Regions from separate parts of the Alkalibacillus sp. S2W genome, predicted to be linked through region 3. Evidence: riboswitches for the same ligand, from Rfam matches in the RefSeq annotation. Region 3 holds a riboswitch; each other region holds the start of a gene.

Region 1 (9,917 bases), 940 kb from region 3:
GTAAGAATTTCTGCGTCGGTGCTAACCTAGCCATGATCTTGATGGAAGCACAAGAGTTTAACTTCTTTGAAATCGAGATGGTGATTAAGCAATTCCAGCAAGCGATGCAGCGTATTAAATATAATGAAAAGCCTGTTGTTGCTGCGCCATTTGGCATGACATTAGGTGGAGGAACTGAAATCGTCCTTCCAGCAGCAGGTCAACAAGCATCACCAGAAACTTACATGGGCTTAGTCGAAGCTGGTGTTGGTTTAATTCCTGGTGGCGGTGGTAACAAAGAGTTCTATTTAAATCAGTTACGCGGCTTTCCAGAAGGTGTTGACTTGGATTTACAAAAAGTGGCGAATGATGTATTTGAAAAAATTGCAACTGGTAAAACGTCAACATCAGCTGCTGAAGCAGTTGAACATGGCTTTTTAGATGACTTTGATTCAATTAGCTTTAATGGCGATCATCAAATTTATGATGCGAAAAATAAAGTACTAGCCCTTGATAAAGCTGGTTATCAACCGCCAAAAGAAGAGAAGATCCCAGTTGTTGGTGAACCAGGCTATGCGACGATGATGCTTGGTGCCAAACAATTACAATTAAGTGGTTATGCATCAGATCACGATATTAAAATTGCCAGTCATCTTGCTCACGTTTTAGCAGGTGGCAAGATCAAATACGGAACGAAAGTAAGCGAGCAATATTTACTTGACTTAGAACGTGAAGCATTCTTGAGTTTAGTTAGTGAACCAAAGACACAAGAGCGTATGATGCATATGCTTCAAAATGGCAAGCCGTTACGTAACTAAGTGGTGAAATCCAACCGAAGAGGAGGTTCTATTGTGAGAGAAGCAGTTATTGTATCAGGTGCAAGAACACCTGTCGGAAAAGCAAATAAAGGCTCATTTGCGCATACGCGCCCAGATGATTTAGCCGCAACAACAGTTAAAGAAACTTTAAAACGAGCTAATAATTACGATGGAAAAATTGACGATGTCATTATTGGATGTGCAATGCCAGAAGCAGAACAAGGTATGAATATGGCGAGACAAATTGCTGGGTTAGCAGGTCTAGACCATGATGTTCCTGGTATTACGATCAATCGTTATTGTTCTTCAGGTCTACAAAGTATTGCATACGCAGCAGAGCGAATCATGCTTGGGTATGCCGATACGATTGTTGCTGGTGGAGCTGAATCGATGTCGATGATCCCAATGGGTGGAAATGTTATTCGTCCGAACCCGACTTTAGTTGATGAAGCACCAGAATATTATATGAATATGGGGCATACTGCTGAAGAGGTAGCCAATCGTTATGGTGTAACACGAGAAGAACAGGACGCATTTGCTGCACGTAGTCATGAACGTGCTGCTCAAGCCCTTAAAGAAGGTAAGTTTGATGACGAAATAGTTCCTGTTGACGTTGTGGATCGTTCAGTTGGAGCGGATAACACAGTCCAAGAACGTACTTTTACTGTTTCACAAGATGAAGGTGTCCGTCCAGACACGAGTGTCGAGAGTTTAGCTAATTTAAAACCAGCCTTTAATGTTAAAGGATCTGTGACTGCAGGTAACGCCTCACAAATGAGTGATGGTGCAGCTTCTGTGCTTGTCATGGACCGGGAAAAAGCTGAACAAGAAGGCTTAGAACCAATGGCGAAATTCCATTCGTTTACAGTCGCAGGTGTTGAACCAGAAGTCATGGGTGTTGGTCCTGTTAAGGCAATTCCTAAAGCGGTAGAATTAGCTGGTTTAACGATGGATGACATTGGCTTGTATGAATTAAATGAAGCCTTTGCGTCACAAGCACTGCAAGTTTGCCGTGAATTAGGTTTAGATGAAGACATCGTGAACGTTAATGGTGGGGCTATTGCGCTTGGACACCCACTTGGTTGTACGGGTACGAAACTAACCTTATCACTTATTCACGAAATGAAACGCCGTGACGTGAAATATGGCGTCTGTACCATGTGTATTGGTGGCGGCATGGGTGCTGCTGGTGTGTTTGAATTACTATAATTCTAGAATCGGGGAGGATTTATTATGATAGAAGAAAAGGTATTTAAAGGTGGATCATTTTTAGTCGAGGATGTTGAGCCGAAAGACGTCTTAACACCTGAAGATTTCACTGATGAGCACAAAATGATTGCGAAAACGACAGAAGATTATATTAAAAATGATGTATGGCCAGTACTAGATGACTTAGAAAATCATGAATTTGATAAGTCTGTTAAACTACTTGAAAAAGCAGGGGAACTTGGTTTACTAGGCATTGATGTCCCTGAAGAATATGGCGGGTTAGAACTTGATAAAATCACGTCATCACTCGTAACAGAAAAAATGTCACTAGCTGGTGGTTTCTCAATTACTCATGGTGCCCACGTTGGAATTGGTTCACTGCCAATCGTTTTCTTCGGAAATCATGAGCAAAAGCAAAAGTATTTGCCATCATTAGCGACAGGCGAAAAAATTGCTGCTTATGCGTTAACTGAGCCTGGTTCTGGTTCTGATGCGTTAGGTGCGAAGACTACAGCTAAATTAAATGAAGCGGGTACTCACTATGTATTGAATGGTGAAAAGCAGTGGATTACGAACTCAGCTTTTGCTGACGTTTTCGTTGTCTATGCAAAGATTGATGGTGAACACTTCACAGCCTTTATTATCGAACGTGACTTCCCAGGTGTTTCAACTGGACCAGAAGAGAAGAAGATGGGGATCAAATCATCTTCAACGCGTACATTAGTATTAGAAGATGCTGAAGTACCAGTCGAAAACGTTTTAGGCGAAATTGGTCGCGGTCATGTGATTGCGTTTAATATTTTAAACGTCGGTCGTTATAAACTAGCAATCGGTGGTGTTGGTAGTGCAAAACGCGCACTCGAGCTAGCGGCAAGTTATGCGAACGAACGTAAACAGTTCCAAACACCAATTTCAAGCTTCCCACTAATTCAAGAAAAATTAGCAAGTGTCGCAACGAAAACTTATGCCAATGAAAGTGCAGTTTACCGTACAGTTGGTTTATTCGAATCTCGACTCGGTCAGTTATCAAAAGAAGAGTTAAATGACGGGTCAGAAGTTGCGAAAGGGATTGCAGAATACGCGATCGAATGTTCCATGAATAAATATACGGCAACTGAACTACTTGATTTCGCAGCCGATGAAGCGGTACAGATTCACGGTGGTTACGGCTTTATGCAAGAATATGAAGTGGAGCGCATTTATCGTGATTCACGTATCAATCGTATTTTCGAAGGTACAAATGAAATCAACCGCATGATCGTACCTGGAACGTTCATGAAGAAAGCGATGAAAGGTGAACTTCCATTACTAGAAAAAGCAACGAATTTACAAAATGAGTTAATGTCAATGATGCCTGAAACGCCAGGTGATGAAGCATTAGCTCAAGAGAAATATCTTGTCGGTAATGCGAAGAAGATTGGTTTATTAGCTGCTGGAATTGCGGCTCAGAAATATCAAGATAAACTAGAAAATGAGCAAGAGTTACTGTCTAATATTGCTGATATTGCAGCAGATATTTATAATATGGAGTCTGCTGTGCTACGTACTGAAAAAGCAATTGAAAAAGATGGTGAAGCCCAAGCTCGTCAAAAACTTCTATACACGCAAGTTTTTGTCGAAGAAACATTGAATGACATTGAAGCACACGCAAAAGAAACGTTAATTGCTGTAGAAGAAGGCGATAACCTTCGCATGATGCTTTCTGCTTTACGCAAATTAACGCGTCGTGACCATGTGAATGTGATTGCGAAGAAACGTGAAATTGCCTCACAATTAGTTGAAGAAGAGAAATACGTTGTATAATTAGTTTGTTCAAGCTAATCCGCATGGTCATGACCATGCGGATTGCTTATGCAAAATTATCAATTTTAATAACTGTTCATGTTAAAATGTATGAGAATGATTAAGGAGGGGAATCACATGAGTTTAACGGTCTATCAGTATCCTAAATGTGGTACATGCCGAAAAGCACTTAAATGGTTAGATGAACATAACCTGGAGTACGATTCAGTACATATTGTGGACAATCCACCAAATCAAACAGAATTAAAACAGGTTATTGAACGTAGTGACTTACCAACTAAGAAATTTTTCAACACCTCAGGTAAGAAATATCGCGAGCTTAATTTGAAAGAACGTTTACCATCCATGTCTGAAGACGAACAAATTGAGTTATTAGCGTCAGATGGCATGTTGATTAAACGACCAATTGTAACAGATGGTCAACAAGTCACAGTCGGGTTTAATGAAGATACATTTGATGAAACGTGGAATTCATAACTTGTTAATGCATAATAGTTAACTTTATTGTATGATAAAATTATGATTTTGAAATTTTGGAGGGGATCGCATGAGTTTACCGAAAGAATATTTATATTCAGAAGAACACGAATGGGTGAAAGATGAAGGTGGCCGTGTACGCATTGGTATTACAGAATTCGCCCAAGATGAGCTTGGCGATATTGTATTCGTTGAATTACCAGAAGAAGGCGATGAACTAACATTAGATCAACCATTTGGCAGTGTTGAATCAGTTAAAACAGTTTCAGAATTATACGCACCTGTTTCTGGTAAAGTGGTTGAAGTCAATGAAGAGCTAGAAGATAGTCCAGAACTAGTCAACGAATCACCACATGATCAAGCGTGGATGGTTGTTGTTGAAGTATCAGATAAAACGGACTTGGACAAGCTTATGGATGCTGATGCTTATCAACAAATGGTAGATGATGAATAATTAAATAAATCGTTTTAAAGACTGATCTTCATCACGAGATCAGTCTTTTCTAACTCAGAACAAATTTAGGTGAATAAGATGGAATCATTATCTCGTTTAATTATTGTAGAAGGTAAACAAGATCGTTATAAACTCAAGCGCGTCTTAGAGCAAGAAGAAGATATTCTTTGTACGTTTGGTACGATTGGCGTTTACGCTTTAGATGAACTGATTGAAAACTATGATTTATTAGACCGAGAAGTTTATATTTTTACCGATGAAGATGAACCTGGCCGGAAATTACGGAAGCAGTTGAATCAAGAGTTATCTCATGCAGAGAATTTATTTACGGAAACTCAGTACCGTCAAGTTGAAGATACACCTGAACATGTGGTAGCCTCTATTTTACAAGCAGCTAATTTTAAAGTTAAGGTAAAATACTTAAAGGGGTCATAAATTATGCAAGAAGTAAATGGCAAACAGGCCCAGTTTATCGTTAATAAAAAGCAGCATCATTTGTTATTTGTGAATAGTCCATTTTGTGGCACGTGTAAAGTGGCTAAACGGATGTTGCGTTATATTGAAGATACGTTAGAAGATGAGAAGTTTTATGAATTAAATGCGACGCTTGCACCAGAATTTATGCAAGAGTTTAATATAACAAGTGTGCCTTGTTTGCTTGTGGTAAAACAAGGTGAAGCGGTTGAGCGACTTTATACGTTTAATTCTGTACCGTATTTATTGAAAGAGATGGGACCTTATTTAGTTAAAGAAGAGACGCAACAAACGTAAAACTGTTATTGTTATTCAATAAACTTTGATAAAGTCCGTTGTTGAAATTGTGATCCGCTATCGGTGTATAGTTTAGTTTCGCTGTATGTGTTGGGGTTTCGCTGTATCAAGCGATGGTTTCGCTGTATAATGGAGAGATTTCGCTGTATAGAGCGCCAATTGCGCTGTATCATGCGCCTTTTTCGCTGTATCACTGTATCACAGCGGGGTCTCGAGACACGCACTATAACATCGACGACCCAGAAGACTAATGTCGACACCAACGCTACTCACAATTCAACAACTAAGAGATTATAACTCAACATCAAATTAAAATAAAACTATAAAAGCTTAAACGTTAAAAGCCCCGAACTCACCTGATAAGTTCGGGGCTTTTAATGATTTATTGAGCTGGGAAGTAATCGCCAATGATTTTAATGACTTCAACAAAGTCGTCTTTATCGCCGAAGTGACCGACAATATTACCATCTAAATCGATCACAATGGTTGTCGGGACACCATCACCTTGATATAAATCGTAAATTTCTCGACCACGATCCTGTAGGACTGGCTGAGTTAAAAATTGTTCTTGGAATTTATGCGCTTCAGACATATCACGTTCGCGGCCAGTTACATTGATTGTCATCATTTCAATATTATTATGCCGCATCGTCTTATAAAACTGTTCTTTTTTCGGCAAGTCGCGTGCACAGTCTGGACACCATGATGCCCAAAAAGTGAGAACGATCACTTTTTCACCTATTACATCACTAAGGTTAAACGTTTGATCAGGGTTATCTAAATAAGGCAATTCAAATGTTGGTGCTTTCATCTTCATCATCCTTTTATTGAAATTTTCTTTGAAGTTGTATTTGACGATTATCTATTCCTATGCTAACATACAATTTATCGCAAGTTGAATAACAAACTTCTTATCCAGAGAGGCGGAGGGAAAGGCCCTGTGAAGCCCGGCAACCGTCATGTAGCGTACATGATTGGTGCTAATTCCTGCAATGTGAAAGCATTGTAAGATAAGATCGAGTAAACCTCTTTCTTGTTCTTACAAGAAAGTTTTTTTGTGATTAACACATTAACAGATTAACGTATAAAAAGAATAATGCATTAAAATCTCTTATCAAGAGAGGTGGAGGGACAGGCCCTGCGAAACCCAGCAACCGTCATGTATGAGGCATGATAGGTGCTAATTCCTTCAAAGCATATTTTGCTTTGAAAGATAAGAGAACAATTGGTTAATTCGTCAAACCTTTCTGTTCTCTTATTGGAGCAGAAAGGTTTTTTATTTTGGCAGCAAGGAGGTCATAACTGTGATAAAGATCAATAATTTGTCTAAAACCTTTAAAACAAAAGATCAAACCGTACAAGCCGTTGATGATGTATCCATCGATATTGAAAAAGGTGATATATACGGGGTGATTGGTTATAGCGGTGCAGGAAAGAGTACATTTGTCCGATTAATCAATCGCCTAGAAGATCCGACAGATGGTGAAATTATTTTAAATGGTCAAGATATGACGGATCTCAGTAAGGCGCAATTACGTCTTGAACGGCAGAAAATCGGGATGATTTTTCAACATTTTAACTTACTATGGTCACGAACGGTTTTTGAGAATATTGCATTTCCATTAGAAATAGCAGGTGTGCCAAAGGCTGATCGTGAAGAAAAAGTGCTTGAGCTCATCGAATTAGTGGGGCTTAAAGGACGTGAAAATTCTTATCCTTCTCAATTAAGTGGTGGTCAGAAGCAACGTGTAGGGATTGCTAGGTCACTTGCGAACGACCCGAAAGTATTGTTATGTGATGAAGCCACATCAGCTCTCGATCCTGAGACAACGGATGACATTTTAGAATTACTCGTTTCGATTAATGAAAAGCTCGATTTAACGATTATTCTCATTACGCATGAGATGCATGTCATTCAAAAGATTTGTCATCGTGTAGCCGTGATGGAGCAAGGACATGTGGTTGAACAGGGTGATGTTTTAGATGTCTTTATGAACCCGCAATCGAAAACGACGAAGCGATTTGTTCAACAATTAAATCCTCAAGAAGGGTCAGTGGAAGAGTTAAAGGACTTTATTACATCAGATGATCGTTCCAAAGTAGTGAAGTTACACTTTGTTGGGCATAATGCGAAACGGGCATTAATCAGCGATGTGTCGAAGCAATTTGATATTAACGTTAATATCTTACAAGGGTCGATCTCACCGACTCAAGAAGGTGCTTATGGCACACTTTATGTTGAATTTCAAGGAGAGCCAGAAACGATTGAAGACGTGATGAATTACGTTGAGACAACTGGCGTGGGAATTGAGGTGATCGATTATGTTGACTAATATATTTCCAAACGTCGAAATGGATAAGATGTGGGTTGCTACTTATGAGACCTTATATATGACATTTATTTCAGTATTAGGCACATTTATTCTAGGAATCCTACTAGGGTTATTGCTTTATTTAACGAATAAAGGGAATCTATGGGAAAACAAACCATTGAATTCAATTGTCGCAATCATCGTGAACGTATCTCGTGCGATTCCGTTTATCATTTTAATATTACTCTTATTTCCGTTCACGGACTTTTTAATTGGTACGATTCGTGGGCCGAATGCCGCATTACCAGCACTAATTGTTGGTTCAGCACCGTTCTATGCACGGCTTGTTGAGATTGGTTTAAAAGAAGTCGATAAAGGTGTGATTGAAGCGGCCAAAGCAATGGGAGCTAAAACACGAACGATTATTTTCAAAGTGTTGCTTCCAGAATCTATGCCAGCGCTTATTTCTGGCATCACCGTTACAGCAATTGCGTTAATCAGTTATACCGCCATGGCTGGTGTGATTGGTGCTGGAGGCTTAGGGGATCTTGCTTACATGGAAGGATTCCAACGACGTAATACTGACGTCGTGCTAGCGTCTACTATCTTTATAGTTATCATTGTCTTCATTTTCCAATTTGTTGGTGATTGGATCTCGAAACGAATTGATCATCGGTAATTAATGAGTGTTCTACTCGTTATGATATAAAATAAAAAATTAAAGGGGAGTTTTATCATGAAAAAAGGTATTTTATTTGTAACGTCATTATTATTAGTAGCCGTATTAGCAGCTTGTGGAACAGGAGAAGCTGAAGGTGGCGGAAGTGGTGACAGTGATGGACCGGTTGAATTAACAGTTGGTGCTACACCAGTGCCACACACAGAAGTCTTAGAAGAAGCGAAACCACTTCTTGAAGAAGAAGGTATTGAATTAACAATTGAAACATTCCAAGACTATATATTACCGAACGAAGCGTTAGCAGATGGGACATTAGACGCGAACTACTTTCAGCACATTCCTTATTTAGAGGATCAAAAAGAACAAGCAGGTTATGATTTCGTAAATCTTGGTGGCATTCATATTGAGCCGATGGGAATTTATTCTAAAAATATTGATGATATTAGCAATGTAGAAGAAGGAACTGACGTCATCATGAGTCGTTCAGTTGCTGACCATGGACGAATTCTTTCATTATTACAAAAACATGATTTAATAAAAATTGATCCAGAAGTTGACCCTGATAAAGCAGAAATCGACGATGTCGTCGAAAATCCTAAGAATTTAAACTTTGATGCAAGCATTGAAGCAGGCTTCTTAGTTGAAAACTATAAGCGAGAAGAAGATGCTTTAGTAGCAATTAACACGAATTATGCGATTGAAGGCGATCTAAATCCAACTGAAGATTCTTTAATCATTGAAGATACAGACGCGCCGTATGTTAACGTCATTGCGGCCCGTTCTGAAGATAAAAATTCTGAAGCATTACAGACACTTGTAGAAGTGCTACGTTCTGATGAAATTCAATCCTTTATGGAAGAAGAATACAATGGAGCGGTTGTACCTGTAAGTGAATAAAAAAGCAAATTTTGAGCATTTGGCTTTATTAATAAGCTATTAATACGATTTATTAAAAGATAAGAGTGTGAACATAACAGATGTGTTCACACTCTTATTTACGTATTATATTGGGGATAAATGCTATTTTTGCTTTCTAAGTGAGCGTGTTATGATTAATAACGTAAACAAATTGAAAGGATGATTTAGTCATTTTACAGAGTGATTTGAATTACACAAGTGATATGGAGAAAGCGATGCAACAGTCACACGGAATAGGTTATGAAGAGTACAGCCGTAAATTAGAAAACCAACTGGCTGTGGAACGTCGTCGTGAACAAGAATATCAACAATCACAGAAAATGATATCTGATGTGGATCGCATGATTCACCGCTAAAATATTAATTAAAGTAAGATTGAAATAACAAAATAACCCTTTAGTGCACCCCACCTTACATAAATCGAAGGTGGGGGTTTTTATTTTTAGTTTAGTTAAAGATTTTTATCAAAATGGCTCTATTAAAGTCCGTTGTTGATA
Region 2 (9,917 bases), 880 kb from region 3:
GGAACGATTAGGAGACGATTATTACCCTGAACAATTCCGTTGTATGCTGTTAGGTGGTGGCCCTGCGCCTAAACCGCTATTAACTCGAGCTAAGGATAAGCGTGTTCCTGTCTATCAAACTTACGGCATGACAGAAACAGCCTCACAATTTTGCACCCTTGACGATCAGAATGCCTTCGACAAACTAGGTTCTGCTGGCAAACCGTTATTTCCTAATCAACTGGACATTGTTCAAGATGATGAGTCATTACCTGCTCAACAAGTGGGCGAAATTGTCGTTCACGGACCTAGTGTCACAAAAGGTTATTATAAACGACCTGATGAAACCGCAGCTAAACTGCATAATGGGTGGCTTAAAACAGGTGATTTAGGTTATTTTGATGAAGACGGTTTTCTTTATGTCGTGGACAGACGCAAGGATTTAATTATCTCAGGTGGAGAAAATGTTTATCCAGCTGAAATTGAAAGTGTGTTAAAAGGTTATCCGCATATCGCCGATGCTGGTGTGGTTGGTCAGAAGAGTGAGCGCTGGGGAGAAGTCCCTGTGGCTTTTATTGTTGAACGTGAACCAATTGATGAACAGGAATTAACGACTTATTGTCAAAACCATTTAGCAAATTATAAAGTCCCTAAAGCTTGGTACAAAACAGATGAATTACCCAGAAACGCAGCTAAGAAATTATTACGCCATCAATTACAAGCACGTTTAGAGGAGTGATCCTATGAATATAAAAGAGGTTACCGTTAGGCAGGTTGCGATGAAGTTGAAGCAACCCTTTCAGACGGCTAACGGCCTAGTTGTCACCCGTGATACGTTAATCATTGAAGTATATGATCACGACGGTCATGTAGGTTATGGGGAATGTGTTGCTTTTGCTGATCCATTTTATACACCAGAAACGACGACAACAGCATGGGATATGTTAAAGCATTTTATCCTACCTGTTATTCAAAAAGCGCAAATAGATCACCCAAATCAAGTTCATCGTACGTTAAGTGGTATTCAGGGTCATCAAATGGCCAAAGCTGGTATTGAAACAGCTATGTGGGATTTATATGCTAAACAACTCAACAAACCACTTAAAGATATAATTGGCGGTACTTACAACCATGTAGAAAGTGGCGTGGTCCTGTCCTTAACCGATGATTTAGCATCACAAGTGAAAACTTACATGAAAAAAGGCTATAAAAGGTATAAGTTAAAAGTCCAAAAAGGGCAGGAACGTGAGACCATTGAACAAGCGAAAGAATTACTAGGTGATCTGCCTATTATGTTTGATGGTAACGGTATTTATGAACCAGAAGATATGCTTCATTTAACGAAACTTGATGATCTTAATTTACATATGATCGAACAACCATTTCGACAAGATGACTTTTATTATCACCACCAATTGAAAAAGGAAATGAAAACACGAATTTGTCTAGATGAATCCATTACTTCAGAACATGACGCTTTTCAGGCAATTGAGTTAGATGCTGCGGACACGATTAATGTGAAATTAGGACGAGTTGGTGGGTATGAAGTCGCTAAGATGATTCATGAGTACGCTAAAGTTGCGAATATGCCGCTGTGGTGTGGGGGTATGTTAGAAACGGGAATTGGTAGAGCTCATAATGTCATTTTGGCCTCACTGGAACAATTCAAATTACCTGGTGATTTATCAGAATCAGAGCGATACTGGGAACACGATATTATTAAGCAACCGTTTAAAGTGACAGATGGACTAGTTGAATTGCCAACTAAACCAGGCATTGGTGTCCAAGTCGATCAAAAACGGTTGGAGAAATTAACGGTCAGACAGTTCGATTTCGATATGAAAACGACTCAACAATTATAGTTTGAATGTATAATTTTTAACCACCGACTAACATTAAGATATGAGGTGGTTTGATGGATCGTCGAAAATTTTATGTCAGTATTGAATCTGGTGAAATTTCAGAAGCGAAGGCAGGTAATAATGATGATTTTGTCATTTATGGAAACCCAGATGAGATCATCTCGTTGCGTGAGTGTTTTGATGAACTGAAAGGTGCGGAAGATGCTACTGCGTTCCGAGCGACGTTACCTTTTAAAGAATATCATCGTGATGAAGAGAATGATGCTTATGATTATTACATGATGAAAGGTTATAAAATGCTTTATAACCTAGGTGACCATGAAACGAAACAGCATATCGAATCGATGTCTTTTTTTGATCAATTTGATCGAATTGAAGATGATTAATTTTAAAGTGAAACGAAAATAGGAAATGAACCGTCTAATGAAGTAAGTTCGCATATAACATGTGGACTTGCTTATTTTATTTGACCTAGGCCTAGGTTGGTGGATGATTATGGATATTATCAGAGCTAAATGGCGTGATTGATAATCTTTTGTGACTTTTATGTTTCATACGGTCATTAAAAAGGAAAACAGAGCATAAAGATAATATGAGCGTAAGCAGCAAAAAGAAAGGTGATGACAAAATGAAACGTTCATTCGTTGGACTAGCAGTTGTAAGCATAGCATTACTCGTACTTATTCCTTTTTCATATTCACAACTTAATGCAGCACCAAGTCAATACCAAAGTTCAGAACAATCAAATATAAATTTTGAGGAACGTGAACGTGGCGAAGTTAAATTAGCAAACAAAGAAAATCCACAATTGAGTAAAGGTGAAGTTGTTCAAGCAACGAGCAGTTTCATGGATCAATTGATTCAAGATACTAGTAGTCAATATGAAGTGAAAAACTATGACTCAATGAAAGCATATAAAGAAAGCTTCAGTGATTTAGCAGAACCGGAAGTAGTTGACAAATTCGTGGATCGTTATTACGAAGAACGCGATGGTAACCTTTATATCATCCCAACGGAAACACCAGCATGGTTTCAAATTGCCGAAGATTATGAACAAGAAACAACAGAAGATGGAAACATTCTTATTACACAAACAAATCAAACTGAGCTTGATGGAGAATATACAATTAAGTTTGAACTTCAATTGAAGGATAGCGGTCAACCGTATATAATGGATATACAGTACGAATAAGAAAAGAGATAAAGGACCGTGTTCCAGTGGAAGTTTTTAAGGATTATTATAATAATACCGTAAAATTCGTTAAGGGTCAGATGCCGTTTTCGAATAGTGCAAAGCATGTATGGGTCATTGCTCGTTATCAAAATAAATGGTTATTAACACAACACCGTGACCGTGGAATAGAGTTTCCTGGTGGCAAAGTGGAACCAGGTGAAACAGCTGAAGACGCAGCTAAACGTGAAGTTTACGAAGAAACGGGTGGCGTTATTTCAACATTAACGTTTATCGGACAATATTATGTTGATGGTAAAGGTGGAGATATTGTAAAAAATGTATACTTCGCTGATGTCCATTCATTAGATGAGCGAAAGCATTATTTTGAAACGGAAGGCCCTGTATTATTAGACGAATTACCGAAGAATGTAAAGAAGAATAAACAGTATAGTTTTATGATGAAAGATCAGGTATTGAAAATTTCTTTAGAAGAAGTCAATAAACGCTTTTTATCATAAGCAAGGTGGAATTGTTCGCGTTAAACAATTCCACCTTTTTTATGTGATTTATTCGTGATGGTGAGTTTATTGAAATCGATGGAAAAATCGTGTCACTCAATGGAAAAGGCATTTAGCATGTACCATCTTCATATCAGGACATAAAAATCCGAACGAACTCTTGAAAGAATTCGTTCGGATCAAGTTGAATCATTTATGAGTGTTTAAATGTAGGGCCTGCTTCTGCGATGTCTTTCGTCACATAATTGAATTGTTTGAAGTTATCGTGGAAGTTAACCGCTAATTCCTGAGCTTTCGCTTCGTATGCTTCGTCATTGTTCCATGTTTTCTTAGGGTTAAGAACATCACTAGGAACGCCAGGACAAGTAGTTGGCATGTATAAACCGAAAATGTCATCTTGGATGTAATCGACATTATTTAACTCGCCTTCGAGTGCTGCATGCACCATAGCTCGTGTATGGCTTAATTTCATGCGCTCACCGTCGCCATAAGCTCCACCAGTCCAGCCTGTGTTAACTAGGAAAACTTGCACATCATGTTGGTCAATCTTCTCGCCTAACATTTTAGCATAATTTGCAGCAGGTAGTGGCAAGAAAGGTGATCCAAAGCAAGCTGAGAATGTTGCCTGTGGTTCAGTAATACCGCGTTCAGTACCAGCTAACTTACTCGTATAACCACTTAAAAAGTGATACATAGCTTGTTCTTTTGTTAATTTACTGATTGGAGGTAACACACCGAATGCATCTGCCGTTAAGAAAATAATAGTGTTAGGGTGACCTGCAATACTTGGTTCAACAATATTGTCGATATGGTCAATGGCATATGCCGCGCGAGTATTTTCCGTTAAATTCGTATCATCATAATCTGGTAAACGAGTTTTCGCATCAATCATGACATTTTCTAATACGGCTCCAAATCGAATCGCATTATAAATTTGCGGTTCTTTGTCAGCTGATAAGTTAACCGTCTTGGCGTAACAACCACCTTCAATATTGAAAACGCCGCTTTGTGACCAACCGTGTTCATCATCACCGATTAAACGACGGTTCTCATCAGCAGATAAGGTTGTTTTTCCTGTCCCTGATAGGCCGAAAAATAAAGCAACATCGCCTTCTTCACCAACATTGGCGGAGCAATGCATCGGTAAAACATTTTGTTTCTCGGGTAACATATAGTTCATCACGGAGAAAATCGATTTCTTAATTTCACCAGCATATTCTGTTCCACCAATTAAAACAATTCGATGCTTGAAGGAAACAATAATAAAAGTTTCTGAATTTGTTCCATCCGTTTCTGGGTCCGCTTTAAAGTGTGGAGCAGAAATAACCGAGAATTTGGTTTCATGCTCTGATAATTCCTCAGCACTTGGACGAATGAACATCTGATTAGCAAACAAATTATGCCAAGCAAATTCTGTGATCACTTCAATGGGAAGGCGATGTTTTTCATCGGCTCCAGCAAATCCTTTAAAGGAAAATAGTTGGTCACGTTCAGCTAAATAATCCGTCACTTTATGCAAAAGATTATTAAATACGCTTTCGTCTATAGGTTGATTAACCTCGCCCCAATCGATGCGATCTTTCGTCTCTTCATCTTCAACGATGAATTTATCCTTGGGTGAGCGACCAGTATAATGGCCAGTTGTTGCTCTGATGGCACCAGTTGAGGTTAAAATTCCTTCATCACGTGCTAAAATATTTTCAACTAGTTCCGCAATGGATAAATTTTTATCCGTCTGATTAGCGTTTGATAATTGTGATACCAGTGTATCAGCTTCAATAGTTTTCATTACCAGATCACCCTTTATATAAAATATGTATTTATGTATATGACATAATTCGTTATTAGTATAACACATTTTATAAATTAAACCACACTATTTATAAAATTTTTACACGGATTTTAGTGAAATCTTGCCATTACTAAATGAAGGTGTCAAAAGTTGACACGAAATAAGCCTCACGTTATGATATAGCAGTAAACGGTATTTCTCTTATCCAGAGTAAGTGGAGGGAACAGGCCCGATGAAGCTCGGCAACCATCACATTTGTGACAGGTGCTCATCCTGATGCAAGGGGACCCTTGGACGATAAGAGCGAAAGGCTATACATACCTTTCCCTTGTCTAAATTGGGAAAGGTTTTTTTATTGGTATAAGGTTTGTTTGTATTGAAACTATGAATTAACTTTATTCTAACAGAGCCGATTATCGAAAATAAAGCAAAACTATAAAGGAACCATGAAGTGAACCCATGCTTTGTACAAAGGGTATGAAATCCGTTCCATTAAACAAATGAGGAGGATCTCTAGTTATGACGAAACAACGTCGTCTCTTTACATCTGAATCTGTGACAGAAGGCCATCCTGACAAAATGTCTGACCAAATTTCCGATGCGATTTTAGATGAAATCGTTTCTCGTGATCCCAATGCACGCGTCGCCTGTGAAACGACGATCACAACAGGACTAGTCTTAGTATCAGGTGAAATCTCAACATCAACCTATGTCGATATTCCGACGATTGTGCGTGATACAGTAAAAGATATTGGTTATACGCGTGCTAAATATGGCTTTGATTATGAAACATGTGCTGTATTAACATCGATTGATGAACAGTCGGCTGATATTGCCCAAGGGGTTGATGAGGCTTATGAAAAACGGGAAGGTCAAATGTCAGATGAAGAAATTGAGTCTATAGGTGCTGGTGACCAAGGTTTAATGTTTGGTTACGCTAGCAACGAGACGAAAGAATTAATGCCACTGCCCATTTCATTAGCTCATAAACTATCCAAACGAATGGCAGATGTCAGAAAAACTGAATTAATCCCATATTTACGACCAGATGGTAAGACACAAGTAACTGTGGAATATGATGAAAATGGAGAAGCAGAACGTGTCGATACGATTGTCATTTCAACACAACACCATCCTGAAATTGACCTCGAACAAATTAAAGCCGATTTAAATGAACATGTGATTAAGCCTGTTGTATCAGAGAACTTAATTGATGATAAGACGAAATTCTTCATTAACCCAACAGGTCGATTTGTCATCGGAGGTCCTCAAGGTGATGCTGGACTGACAGGACGTAAAATCATTGTCGATACCTATGGGGGTTATGCTCGTCATGGTGGCGGTGCCTTTAGTGGTAAAGACGCGACTAAAGTGGACCGATCAGCGGCTTATGCGGCACGTTATGTGGCGAAAAATATTGTCGCAGCTGGACTTGCTGATCAATGTGAAGTTCAATTAGCTTATGCGATTGGTGTGGCTCAACCAGTGTCAATTGCTGTTGATACGTTTGGAACAGGTCAAGTTTCAGAAGAGAAATTAGTCGAAGCCGTGCGCGATACGTTTGATTTACGCCCGGCAGGTATAATAAAAATGTTAGATCTCCGTCGTCCGATTTATAAGCGAACGGCAGCTTACGGTCATTTTGGCCGCTTAGATGAAGATTTCACTTGGGAGAGAACCGATCGAGTCGAAACATTAAAATCAAAAATCCATCAATAGGTTATTGGTTTAAGCTATCAAACTTAAGTTTGGTAGCTTTTTTAAGTCTTTTGCCAATTTGTGTGTCTGCAATGAAACCTAAATGCACAGAAATCCGTCAGTTATAACAGGAACAATTTAGTAAGTTTTAACAAGGGTGGTAAGACTGCGGTTGTATAATTGTTCTAATTATTGACGGAAGAGAGGATTGCAGCATGTGTGGCTTCATTGGATTCATTAGAAACGAAGAAACTGAATTAACTGAACAAGCTAAGGATTTTATTAAACAACAGAATGACATAATTACCAACCGTGGACCTGATGATGAAGGTTTTTATTTTGATGAATACATATCATTTGCATTTAGACGGTTAAGTATTATTGATCTTGAGGGCGGTCACCAACCGCTACCTTACGAAAATGATCGTTATTGGATCGTTTATAACGGTGAAATTTATAATTATGTGGAATTAAGAACTGATCTGATTAATGACGGTTATGTGTTTTCCACAAATTCGGATACGGAAGTAATCTTGGCCATGTATGCGAAATACGGTGAAGAAGCATTTAAGTATTTGCGTGGGATGTTCGCTATTTTAATCTGGGATAAAGAAGAAGAGCTCTTAGTAGGAGCAAGAGATGAATTTGGAATTAAACCATTATTCTACAGCCGACAAAAAGAAGGGGTTTATTTTTCATCTGAGAAGAAGAGTATCGGTTTAGCAATGGAGCAGCAGGTCGTCGATGCAGAAAGTTTACAACATTATCTAAGCTTTCAATTTGTACCTGAGCCAAAGACGATGACAGAAGGTATTCATAAAGTGGAGCCAGGTCATTCGTTTAAAATGAAGCCTGGTGACGAACCAGTATTCAAAAGGTACTTTCATGCTCGATTCACACCAGTTCAGACAGAAAAGAAAAAACTAATGAAGCAAATAAGAGATGTCATGTTTGATTCAGTGAATGTTCATATGAGAAGTGACGTACCAGTTGGGTCATTTTTATCAGGGGGCATTGACTCTACCATAATTGTCGCAATGGCAAAGGAATTAAATCCTAATATCAAAACTTTTTCAGTTGGGTTTGAGCGAGAAGGGTACTCTGAAATTGATGTGGCACAGGAATCTGCTGAGGAGCTTGGCGTTGAGAATATTTCTTATGTCATTTCTGCAGAAGAGTACGTCCGAAAGCTACCCAAGATTATGTGGCATAATGATGATCCTTTAGCTGATCCTGCTTGTGTTCCCCTTTATTTTGTTAGCCGAGAAGCATCAAAGCATGTGAAGGTTGCTCTTTCAGGGGAAGGAGCAGATGAGTTATTTGGTGGTTATAATATCTACCGTGAGCCAGAATCTTTAAAGGTTTTTGATTCCATTCCAGGACCAGCAAAAGAGCTGCTACAACGTGTGGCTAAGGTTATGCCTGAAGGAGTGAGAGGAAAAAGTTTTCTAGAACGCGGGACGACCCAATTATCAGATCGATATATTGGAAATGCGAAAATGTTTGAAGAACAAGAAAAAAAGAATTTGTTAAAACATTATGATGATCAATCAACTTATCAAAACTTCACGAATCCCTTATATCGTGAAGTAGAGAATGCTCACCCAGTGAATCAGATGCAGTATGTTGATATACACACATGGTTACGTGGTGACATCCTTTTGAAAGCTGACCGTATGACGATGGCGCATTCTCTCGAACTAAGGGTTCCATTTCTAGATCAAGAAGTCTTCCGTGTAGCGAGTTCAATCCCGACTGAATATAAAATTGCTAATGGGACGACTAAGTCAATATTGAGAGAGGCGATGGAAACAGTTGTACCTCCGCATGTGCTGAACAGGAAGAAACTTGGATTCCCTGTACCCATTAAACATTGGTTAAGACTCGAACTTTACGATTGGGCGATGGTACTAATCCGCAATAGCCAGACAAGTCATTTACTAGACAAAACGGTGATCGAAAAAATGTTAACGGCTCATCGAGAAGGTAAGAATGATTATAGTAGAAAGATATGGACTGTACTTATGTTTATGTTATGGCATCAAATTTTTGTGGAAGGTGTCTATGATATAACGGAATTACAGAAAGAAGAATCATAAGAAAGCAAGCTTATTATGAATTAAACATAGTAAGCTTGCTTTTCTATTATTAAGAGGATTTATTCTTGGTTTTGTTTATAAACTTGTCCTTTATCAACATAACTTTTACGGATTCGGTTCATTTCCTGTATATCTTCATCCGTAATATCACGAATGACTTTTGCTGGTCGACCAAATGCTAGAGTGTTGGCTGGAATGGTTTTTCCTGGTGGTACCAAGCTTCCTGCTCCAATGAATGCATTCTCGCCGATTTCAGCTCCATCTAGAATGGTTGTCCCCATCCCGATTAATGCATTTTCGCGTATTTTACAAGAATGTAGTAATACTTGATGGCCAACTGTGACACCATCCTCGATTTCTAAAGGCATATTAGGACTCTGGTGTAACATACTCTGGTCTTGAATATTGACGTTTTCACCGATTATGGTTGGTGAAACATCACCACGGATCACCGTTTTAAACCAAATACTACTGTAGGCCCCAATCGTGACATCCCCTGAAATAACAGCATCATCAGCTATGTAAGCCGTCTGATCAATAGATGGGAATTGTTCATAATATGGTAAAATCATGTTTGTCCTCCTAATCGCAATTTATGGTAAGATAATTATATCAAATATTTCGGAAATTTTGGGAGGTCATCACATGGTCATTCATAAAAGTCGGGAAGGAAAAGCTGTCATTGTGATTGTACATGGAGCGTTCGAGCATTCTGGTCGTTATGAATGGCAGATTAGTCAGTGGAATGAAGCCGGTTATCATGTGATTATAGGTGATTTACCGGGTCATGGTGAA
Region 3 (9,917 bases):
GCATATTGTTTCATCGGTTCACTCGCCAACATCGGTTCTGCTCCACCTGGTCCTTCTTCAGCTGGCTGGAATAAGAATAAGACATTCGCTTCAGGTCGATGATGAACTAACTCCGTAAGAGCACCAAGTGCAATGGTCATATGTAAGTCATGGCCACATGCATGCATTTGCCCATCGTGGATCGATTCAAATGAAAAACCCGTCTCTTCTTTGATTGGCAAACCATCTATATCAGTACGGTAGGCAATCGTTTGACTTCCTACTGTCCCTTCGACAAACACAAATAAACCCGTTTCCCAAGGCGTCACAGTGAGGAAATCTTGTGGTAATGTTTCAATATATTCGCGCAAATACTGTTGTGTCTTAACTTCTTGAAACCCTAATTCAGGTATTTGGTGTAATTCACGGCGTATTTCAATCCATTTTTCATCTGTCATAAACCTATTCAACCTTTCATTACCTCTATCATATGTAAGAAAAGCGGAATTGCTTATTAAGTCAATTCCGCTTCTGCTAAGTAAATACTATTAGTTATCTAGCTTACGTAACTCTTGTTTGATTTCTGTTTTATCACGAGTTTGTGCATCCATCTCTTTGATCTTTTTCGCTGGTGTACCTGCAACAACTGTGTTCGCTGGTACATCTTCAGTCACGATCGATCCAGCTGCAACAACTGCACCTTCACCGACTGTGACACCTTCTAAGATCACGGCGTTAGCACCAACAACTGCTCCATCTTCTACGACTACTGGCTGAGCAAAAGGTGGCTCGATCACACCCGCTAATACAGACCCTGCACCAATATGACAATTCTTGCCGACTGTCGCACGACCGCCTAAGACGACATTCATATCGATCATCGTGCCTTCTCCTACGACTGCACCAATATTAATCGCGGCACCAAGCATGATGACAGCGCCATCACCGATTTCAACTTGGTCACGAATAATCGCACCAGGTTCAATACGTGCATTAATATTTTTCATATCTAATGTCGGAATCGCTGAGTTACGACGATCATTTTCGATGACATAATCTTCAATTGATGAAGCATGTTGTTCTAATTCTTCTTTCACAACGCTCCATTCACCGAATAATACGCCAGCGTTACCCGTAATAAACGCTTGTACGTCATCATGGAAATTAACTTGCTCTAGGTTTTCACCTTTCACATAAACTTTTACAGGTGTTGATTTTTTCGCATTCGAAATAAAATTAATAATTTCATTAGCATCCATTTGATTCATTTTTCGATCCTCCACTTCATTTAGTTACTCTTTTAATGTATCAAAGAGGTCTTAGTTTTCACAAGATGTTTAAGAACTTTTTTGGCGTGACTGATAGTACTCATTTCGATATTGTTTTAAAAGTTGGCGACGCGTGATAATCCCTTGCATAATCTCGTCATCATCTACAACACAAACAAAATTATAATCAATCAATTCGTGTAAAGCTTCTTCAAGAGTGTCATTGATGTGTAAACGTGGTGCCTCATCATTCATCACATCCATGACGGTTTGTGAGTCTAAACGCTCCAACTCAATTCGTTCCAAACCGAACATCGCTTCAATAATATCTGATTTGCTAATAACACCTTCAAATATTCCGTGGAAATCTAAAACAGGTACTGCATTATAACCTGTTTTAGTTAGAACTAACAACGCATGCTCTAGTGGATTACTATTTTGAACGTGAGCCACTTTTTCAGCGTCGACCATCATATCTTTCACAAGAGTTGTCGCTAGATCAAACTCTTTTGCTTCTAACATGGTTTTCCTCCTCATTAAAACGAAACGATTGGTCTCGTTTTCCGAGAACTATTTTAACATAAAATAAGGAAAATAGATATTGTTTAACATAGGAAAAAAATCAGCTATACTAATATAATAGAAATGAGGGTTTTGATGTCGTACACATTCACACCAAAAGAAGAAAAAGTTAATGCTATAACACACGGACTAGGCGCTTTGTTAAGCTTGGCAGGCCTTGTTATATTAATTGTATATGCCTCATTACACGGTAATGTATGGCAAGTGGTTTCGGTTACCATTTACGGCGCTTCTATGTTGATCATGTATTTATCATCTACGATTGTTCACAGTTTAAAAGAAGGTAAAGCGAAGGATATCTTTTTATTTATTGATCATTCCTCGATTTATTTATTTATTGCAGGAACGTATACGCCGATTCTACTCGTCATGCTTCGGGGAACAATCGGATGGACACTTTTTGGCGTCATTTGGGGTGTGGCGTTATTAGGGATTGTTTTTAAAATCTTTTTCGTCCACCGGTTTATGGTCGTCTCAACGTTAATTTACCTCGCTCTTGGTTGGTTCATTGTGTTTATATGGGAACCACTTGCAACTGAGATGGCAACAACTGGACTCGTTTATTTAATTGTTGGTGGTATTTTATATTCTGTTGGAAGCCTATTTTATATGTGGCGCGGTTTTCCCTATCACCATGCAGTCTGGCATCTATTTGTGATTGCAGGAAGCGCCTTTCATTTCTTCACCATCTTATTCTATGTCGTCCTCGCTTAATTTTGAAATACTTTCTTTCATTTATGAAATAAATTAGCAGAGTTATCTCATAAAGTGATGACTAAATAAGAGGATGGAACCAAAAATAATCAACAATTCAAAAGAGAAATGTTTGAAAACGATTATATATAAGCAGTAATAAAGCTGAATCAAAACACGTAGACGCCTGCGGGAACAGCACGCGTCTCGAGACCCCGCAGGCCATGCTTTTCGGCCGAGGAGGCTCGAGCCGTGCCCGCGGCAAGCGAAGTGTTTTGATGAAGCGTCACTTAAGTATAAACCCCGAACGATTTAAATAAAATAAATCGTTCGGGGTTTACTTTGTATCGTAAGATTTTGTACTAACCTCTTTTTCTTTAAAACGGATATTGATTAAGTGATTGACCACCATCTAGCTTGATCACTTCACCATTCATATATTTCGCCTTATCTGAAAGCATGAAGTATGCGAGCTCTCCGATTTCTTCTGGTTCCCCTAAACGTTCTAGAGGTACGGATTTAATAGTGCGTTGTGCGGCTTCCTCTGATTCCCAAAGTTTATCAGCTCCGCCTGTTCGATCAATTGGACCTGGAGCAATAGCATTTGCCCGAATACCATAACGACGGCCCCATTCCACAGCTAACGTTCTCGTCATGGCTAATACACCTGCTTTTGCCGATGCGGAATGAATCACACCTGGACCAGCATCCCAAGCGTAAGTCGCAACCATGTTTAAGATCGTCCCTTTAATACCATGCTCAATCCAATAATGGCCTACTGTATAACTACAATAATAAGTACCGTTCAACACAATATCAATAACAGCATTCCAGCCATTTGGAGACAGTTTCTCAGCCGGCGCAATAAAATTACCTGCTGCGTTATTCACAAGATGATCAATTCGGCCAAATTTATGATGAACCTCCTCCACCATTCTCTCGATATCTTCTATCTGGCGCACATCCATTTGCACGACCATAACATTGCCAGTTGCAGTCGCTTCAATTTCTTCTTTTGCTTGCGTTAACTTTTCTTCATTTCGACCCGTAATAGCAACATGCGCACCTTCTTGAGCAAACTTCTTGGCCATATACTTGCCCATTCCATTCGAACCACCTGTGACAATGACTACTTCATCCTTCACACAAACCACCCTTTTCCCCAAATTTTAAAATGAATGAATATTCATTCGTTTTCATTTATTGTAACGAATATTTGTCCTTTTTTCAAAAACTACTTGCTATCACTCTTGAACATTCCTTAATCGTGCTATAATGTCGATAAGCAATCAAAAAGGATGGCGTAATATGGGGAATAAAATGACTAGGCGTTCATTTTTAAAAAATGCGACTTTCGGTACACTTGGTTCCATCGGGGCAGCTTATGGTGGTTATTATTACGCTCATGACATCGAGCCTTATTGGTTAACCATCAAACGAGACTCGGTTGAATCCGAACGCTTACCGGATGAATTTAATAACTTTAAAATTGTTCAAATTACAGATACACATTTAGGTTTCCAATTAACATTAGAGGACATGAAGAAAATTGTCCGTAAAGTCAATCAAGAATCACCTGATTTAATTGTCTTTACAGGAGACTTATTTGATAACCCTTCTCATATAGGTCAATCGAGTTATAATGATTTGATTTCAATCTTATCGAATCTAAAAGCAAAGCATGGCCAGTATTGGATTTACGGCAATCATGATCATGGTGGTTATGGAACAGACCCAATAAAAGAAGTTATGAACCAAGGTGGCTTCAGTTTGCTTCAGAATGATTATGACAATATAAATCTTAATGGGAGTCAAATACTACTAGCTGGTGTTGACGATGTATTACTAGGAGATCCTCGCTTAAACCAATTAATACCAGACGATAAGTCAGACACTTTCAACATACTCTTGTGTCACGAACCAGATTATGCCGATGAAGTCAAAGATTATAACTTCGACTTACAATTATCAGGACATAGCCACGGTGGCCAAGTACAGATTCCGTTTTATGGTTATATTATTACACCACTTCTCGGGCAAAAATATGTCGAAGGTAAGACAACAATTGGTGAGCGCCCACTACATTTGTTAACATCACGCGGCTTAGGAACGACTCGGCTTCCTTTTCGGTTTCTCTGCCGGCCTGAGATTAATGTCATCACACTAAATGCCACTTAAAGTGGCTTGTCAAGAAATTGTAAAAACATTCACGTTCCTGTCACACGCCGTTATTTTATAACATGTTAAAATAAGTATAAATTAATTTTAAATGCGTGATTAATAACGGATAAGATTGATAAATGGAGTTGATAAAATGATCAGTCGATCTAAATGGGTAATCCCACTTAGCATCATAGGCATTCTGACATTTCTTGTCGCCTGTAATGGTAGTTCAGCCAGTGAACTGGAAGCCGAGCTGGATGTCGAAGTTAAATCATTCGAATATACGAATCAAGATAATGAAACAGTCAGCTTAGAAGACCTCAAAGGACAATATTGGGTTGCTAATTTTATTTTCACAAGTTGTAATACAGTATGCCCCCCTATGACAGGTAATATGGCTGGTTTACAACAAACAGCAGCTGAAGAAGATTTAGATGTTCGTTTTGTTTCATTTAGTGTCGATCCTGAAGTTGACGACCCTGAGACATTAAAGGCTTTTGGTGATAAGTATAATGCCGACTATAGCAATTGGGATTTTCTAACAGGCTATTCCCAAAATGAAATCGAAAGTTTCGCTGCAAATTCTTTCAATACACTCGTCTCCAAAGTGGATGGTGAAAGTCAAGTCAACCATGGTACATCATTTGCTTTAGTTAATCCAGAAGGTACTGTCATTAAGACTTATTCTGGTACAAGCAATGAGGCAATGGATGATATTATTAAAGACTTGAAAGCAGTTAATTAATAAGTGTGATTGACAGTGGTCTTGTCATCATGTAAGTTGTGCTTTAATAAATTTCATACAATTCTTATCAAGAGAAGTGGAGGGACTGGCCCTTTGAAGCTTCAGCAACAGGTTCTTGACACTGTGCTAATTCCAGTAGCAAACGCTAGAAGATAAGAAGAGAACAAACACGTACGAGTCTCTTCTTAGGAAGAGGCTTTTTTTATGGAGATTCACATCCATTACAAACATATACTTTAAAGCGAAGGATATACCATGACAAAAAATCAGGTTCCGTTTCGAGCTGACCATGTAGGGAGTTTATTAAGACCCGAAAGGCTTCACCAAGCACGCTCTGATTATAAGCAAGGCATCATTAATGAAGAGACATTACGACAGGTTGAAGATCAAGAAATTGAACGCATTGTTAATAAACAAATAGAAATTGGATTAGAAGCTGTTACAGATGGCGAATTCCGACGCACTTGGTTTCATTTAGATTTTATGGAGCATTTCCATGGTATGGAGGGATATGTACCTGAAACAGGCTTCCAATTCGCAAACGATACTGAAACCGAACGATATGATGTTCGTAATACAGGGCGTATTTCTTTTAACCCTAACCACCCTTTTATAGAAGACTTCAAAACATTAAACCAAATTGTAAATGGTCGAGCAGTTGCCAAATTAACCATTCCAAGTCCTAATCAATTTTTTAATGCTGGTATTCAAAACGAATCGATCTATTCCGACATCGAAACGTATGCAGCAGATATTATTCGAGCCTACCAAGATGCGATTCAAGCATTTTATGATGCTGGTGTCCGTTACCTACAATTTGATGATGTCTACATTGCTGGATTATCAGCACCTGATATCCCATTTAATGATGGGCAATATTCGCGTGAATACCTTATCGATCTAGCGCTACGTGTTGTCAATGGCAGCTTAGAACACAAACCAGATGATTTGTATGTCACGACACACTTATGCCGTAGTAACTATCGTTCAACTTGGGCATTTTCAGGTGGCTATGACTTAATTGCCCCAACATTATTTGCTTATGAAAAAGTGGACGGTTTCTTTCTAGAGTATGATGAACGATCAGGCGGGTTTGAACCTTTAAAACACATCCCAGAAGATGGCCCGAGGGTTGTATTAGGATTATTGACTTCTAAAAGTGGCAAGCTAGAAAATCGCGATCTTATAATCAGTCAAGTGAATGAGGCTTCTTCCTACCTATCTAAAGAACAACTATGCCTAAGTCCACAATGTGGATTTGCTTCGACTCATCATGGTAATGATTTAACTGAAGAAGAACAATGGGAAAAATTAAGCTATATCGTCCAACTCGCTAATGACATATGGTCGAACTAATAAAGCTGAGACAAAAGTTAATAATGCAAAGTAAAACCCGAACGATTTAATTAAATCGTTCGGGTTTTCTGCTTAAATGACGCTCCATCAAAACACTTCGCTTGCCGCGGGCACGGCTCGAGCCTCCTCAGCCCAAAAGCATGGCTTGCGGGGTCTCGAGACACGTGCTATTCCCGCAGGCGTCTACGTGTTTTGCCTCCGCTTCATAAGTGATTAACTATTATGATTTTCATACATTCCTTTTTTGTACAATTGAGTATCCTTTTGTCTCATCCCATTTTTAACATCAATCATTTCGAATGATTAAGTACACTATGAACCCCATTACAGGTAAAAACAACGTACCAAATAAAACGATCATAGCATATTCATTACTTTTACCTTTACGTTTAGCATCACGGTACGACCATATACTCGTTACGATATTTAAAATTAATAACCCTAAACCAAAAAGTAAAAATATAATGATAGCGAAAATAGAAAAATCTAAAATCATCTTACCTCTCCCCTCTTTTCTAAATTATATAAAATATATAGATAAGATGAAATAATTGATGACTATTAATAAAAGCTTATTTTGACCATTTGGTTTCTATGATACACTTTTCCCAGCTCATTTACCTTTTAATGATTGTTTATATTTAAACCGATCAGACAAATAGGTTATAATCCCTAAAATTAAAAACGCAGTACCAACTAAGAAACTGGCATTTATAAGCGTTAAAACAACTTGCCGCATTTGTGATGCATCATTAATCACAGTATGATTAAATATGTATATAGCTAATAACACGAACATAAAAGCAGTAGCCATACTCATCCAGTATAGCAAGCTGAAACTAATTGGTAATTTTAAAAAGCGAACAATAACAGCATATGTCAAACTAATTAAGCAACCAATCAACACAATCCATAACCCTATTGCTTGCCAGTGTGCAGTTAAATAAATCATCCATTCTGAAAACATAATCGTCCCTCCCTTATCTATCAGCATAAGCGGAGCTATTAACTTTTAAACCTAATGAATACTACAAGGTGGGAATACAATGGAACACTTACTTAATCAAAACGTCAAAGACATTGAAATTTCAGGGATCCGTCAATTTTTCAATTTAGTATCAGGAAAAGAGGATGTTGTCTCACTTACAATAGGGCAGCCTGATTTCACAACGCCAGATCATATAAAAGAAGCAACGAAACATGCACTTGATGAAAACAAGACCGTTTACACACCGAACGCGGGTATTCTTGAATTACGACAAGCGATTGCCGATTATACCCAAGAACGCTATCAATTACAGTATGATCCAAATGACGAAATAATTGTAACAGCTGGAGCTTCACAAGCGATTGATATTTCATTAAGGACAATATTAGAACCTGGTGACGATGTACTCCTACCAGGGCCTGTTTACCCTGGGTACGAGCCTCTCATACGTTTGGCTGGAGCTAATCCCGTTCATATTGATACACGTGATCATGAATTTAAATTAACAGCTGATCTGATCGAAGCTAACTTAACTGAAAAAACTAAATGTATTATTATGCCTTATCCTTCTAATCCAACAGGGGTTTCATTAAGCGAAAAAGAACTTCACGATATTTCTGAAGTCATCAAAGATCATCCTATCTTTATTTTGGCTGATGAAATTTATAGCGAACTTACTTACAAACAAGAACATGTTTCCATTGCTCAGTTTAATCAAATTCGCGAACAAACGATTGTTATTCAAGGGTTATCTAAATCTCATTCTATGACTGGTTTTAGAATAGGGTATGTATTAGCAGATCGCTCTATTAGACAGCATATGTTGAAAATCCATCAATACAACGTCTCTTGTGCGACTTCAATTAGTCAATATGCTGCTTTAGAAGCATTAACAGAAGGAAAGCATGATAGTGATGTGATGCGTGATGCATATGCAGAAAGACGTCGTTATGTCATAACTCGTCTACAATCCATGGGGGTCAATGTTGTTGAGCCTGAAGGAGCTTTTTATGTATTTCCTAAAATTCAACTAGAAAATACAACGTCCTTTCAACTTGGGTTACGCTTGGTAGACGAAGCCGGGTTAGCTTTAGTACCTGGTGATGCATTTAGTGAGTACGGACAGGGCTACATGCGGTTGTCCTATGCTTATAGCCAAGAAGTTTTAAAAGAAGGGTTAGATCGGTTAGAAGCATTTTTAAACGACAATGAGCACAGTTAAGTGAACTTTTAATAACTTGTGCTATTGTCTAAATGTGTTTTTTTAGTAGAACCTGTCTTCTCTGTATATTGATTCAATAAGTTATCTAGTTCTTGTGACAAACGGACGGATTCATGACTAGTATAACCGTATTTAGCAGCAACATTAATCATGTCTTGCCTTAAGATCTCAATTTTATGTTCAAGTTCGATTAATTCTTTATCCTTTTTCAACTAATGGTCCTCCTTGTAACAATTAGCATCAAAATATATATTCTATGACTTAATTACAGTATTGTCAAAAGCCAAAAGAACTATAGTTAACTATAACTTATTGTATTAATACCCTTTAAATAAACTTTGAAACTTAATCATGAAAATTCTTTCATGAAATTGGACATCACTATTAGATCATAGTTAGCTCGACTTCCACCTCGTTTTATACTGTCATTTTTTTATGATTATGATAAGATAAAAAGATAAGCGTTTATTTTGAATCAGCTAGAAAGGAAGAAACCCATTGAAAAGAGAAATCTGGGAATGGACAAAAGCGATAGTTATAGCCCTTGTTATTGCTTTCTTTTTACGGTCTTTCGTCTTTGCAACTTCGGTTGTCGAAGGGGCTAGCATGGATCCGACTTTAGAAAGTGGCGAACGTGTCATTTTTAACAAGGCTGTTTATTTATTAGACGAGCCAGAACGTGGAGATATTGTCATTATTGAACATCCAAATAAAAACTACGTCAAACGTATTGTTGGCATGCCAAATGAGACGATTAAAGCTGAAAATAATCAACTGTTTATAGATGGTAAGCCAATAGATGAAGATTATTTAACTGAAGAAGAATTAAAGGGAACGGGTAATTTCGGGGAAAGAAAAATCCCCGCAAACCATTATTTCGTCATGGGTGATAACCGTGATGTGAGTAAAGACAGTCGAAAT

What was found. A riboswitch is a leader RNA that binds a small molecule or an ion and turns the genes downstream of it on or off. The one in region 3 is predicted to bind S-adenosylmethionine.
Region 1: it holds a riboswitch for S-adenosylmethionine, as region 3 does, so the genes downstream of both, ACKXGF_RS10985 (methionine ABC transporter ATP-binding protein) here and ACKXGF_RS06095 (5-methyltetrahydropteroyltriglutamate--homocysteine S-methyltransferase) in region 3, are expected to answer to the same signal.
Region 2: it holds a riboswitch for S-adenosylmethionine, as region 3 does, so the genes downstream of both, metK (methionine adenosyltransferase) here and ACKXGF_RS06095 (5-methyltetrahydropteroyltriglutamate--homocysteine S-methyltransferase) in region 3, are expected to answer to the same signal.

What each region holds. Positions count from the first base shown of each region.
Region 1 is NZ_CP177234.1:2,056,434-2,066,350, reverse strand. Features, by position in the region: gene ACKXGF_RS11025 (3-hydroxyacyl-CoA dehydrogenase NAD-binding domain-containing protein) at 1-797, shown strand, start outside; gene ACKXGF_RS11020 (acetyl-CoA C-acetyltransferase) at 831-2,006, shown strand; gene ACKXGF_RS11015 (acyl-CoA dehydrogenase family protein) at 2,031-3,809, shown strand; gene ACKXGF_RS11010 (arsenate reductase family protein) at 3,927-4,286, shown strand; gene gcvH (glycine cleavage system protein GcvH) at 4,357-4,740, shown strand; gene ACKXGF_RS11000 (toprim domain-containing protein) at 4,819-5,175, shown strand; gene ACKXGF_RS10995 (thioredoxin family protein) at 5,179-5,511, shown strand; gene ACKXGF_RS10990 (TlpA family protein disulfide reductase) at 5,894-6,322, opposite strand; SAM riboswitch class I at 6,420-6,528, shown strand; SAM riboswitch class I at 6,620-6,731, shown strand; gene ACKXGF_RS10985 (methionine ABC transporter ATP-binding protein) at 6,816-7,844, shown strand; gene ACKXGF_RS10980 (methionine ABC transporter permease) at 7,834-8,502, shown strand; gene ACKXGF_RS10975 (MetQ/NlpA family ABC transporter substrate-binding protein) at 8,560-9,399, shown strand; gene ACKXGF_RS10970 (hypothetical protein) at 9,636-9,776, shown strand.
Region 2 is NZ_CP177234.1:1,992,450-2,002,366, reverse strand. Features, by position in the region: gene ACKXGF_RS10675 (o-succinylbenzoate--CoA ligase) at 1-718, shown strand, start outside; gene menC (o-succinylbenzoate synthase) at 723-1,841, shown strand; gene ACKXGF_RS10665 (hydrolase) at 1,895-2,227, shown strand; gene ACKXGF_RS10660 (hypothetical protein) at 2,470-3,033, shown strand; gene ytkD (RNA deprotection pyrophosphohydrolase) at 3,060-3,533, shown strand; gene pckA (phosphoenolpyruvate carboxykinase (ATP)) at 3,727-5,322, opposite strand; SAM riboswitch class I at 5,524-5,629, shown strand; gene metK (methionine adenosyltransferase) at 5,845-7,044, shown strand; gene asnB (asparagine synthase (glutamine-hydrolyzing)) at 7,239-9,122, shown strand; gene ACKXGF_RS10635 (gamma carbonic anhydrase family protein) at 9,182-9,694, opposite strand; gene ACKXGF_RS10630 (lysophospholipase) at 9,768-9,917, shown strand, end outside.
Region 3 is NZ_CP177234.1:1,114,684-1,124,600, reverse strand. Features, by position in the region: gene ACKXGF_RS06130 (N-acetyldiaminopimelate deacetylase) at 1-437, opposite strand, end outside; gene dapD (2,3,4,5-tetrahydropyridine-2,6-dicarboxylate N-acetyltransferase) at 528-1,247, opposite strand; gene cbpB (cyclic-di-AMP-binding protein CbpB) at 1,317-1,769, opposite strand; gene trhA (PAQR family membrane homeostasis protein TrhA) at 1,905-2,543, shown strand; gene fadH (2,4-dienoyl-CoA reductase) at 2,900-3,667, opposite strand; gene ACKXGF_RS06105 (metallophosphoesterase) at 3,831-4,700, shown strand; gene ACKXGF_RS06100 (SCO family protein) at 4,837-5,430, shown strand; SAM riboswitch class I at 5,492-5,589, shown strand; gene ACKXGF_RS06095 (5-methyltetrahydropteroyltriglutamate--homocysteine S-methyltransferase) at 5,686-6,786, shown strand; gene ACKXGF_RS06090 (PLDc N-terminal domain-containing protein) at 7,073-7,282, opposite strand; gene ACKXGF_RS06085 (hypothetical protein) at 7,400-7,753, opposite strand; gene ACKXGF_RS06080 (aminotransferase A) at 7,833-8,996, shown strand; gene ACKXGF_RS06075 (aspartyl-phosphate phosphatase Spo0E family protein) at 9,005-9,208, opposite strand; gene lepB (signal peptidase I) at 9,495-9,917, shown strand, end outside.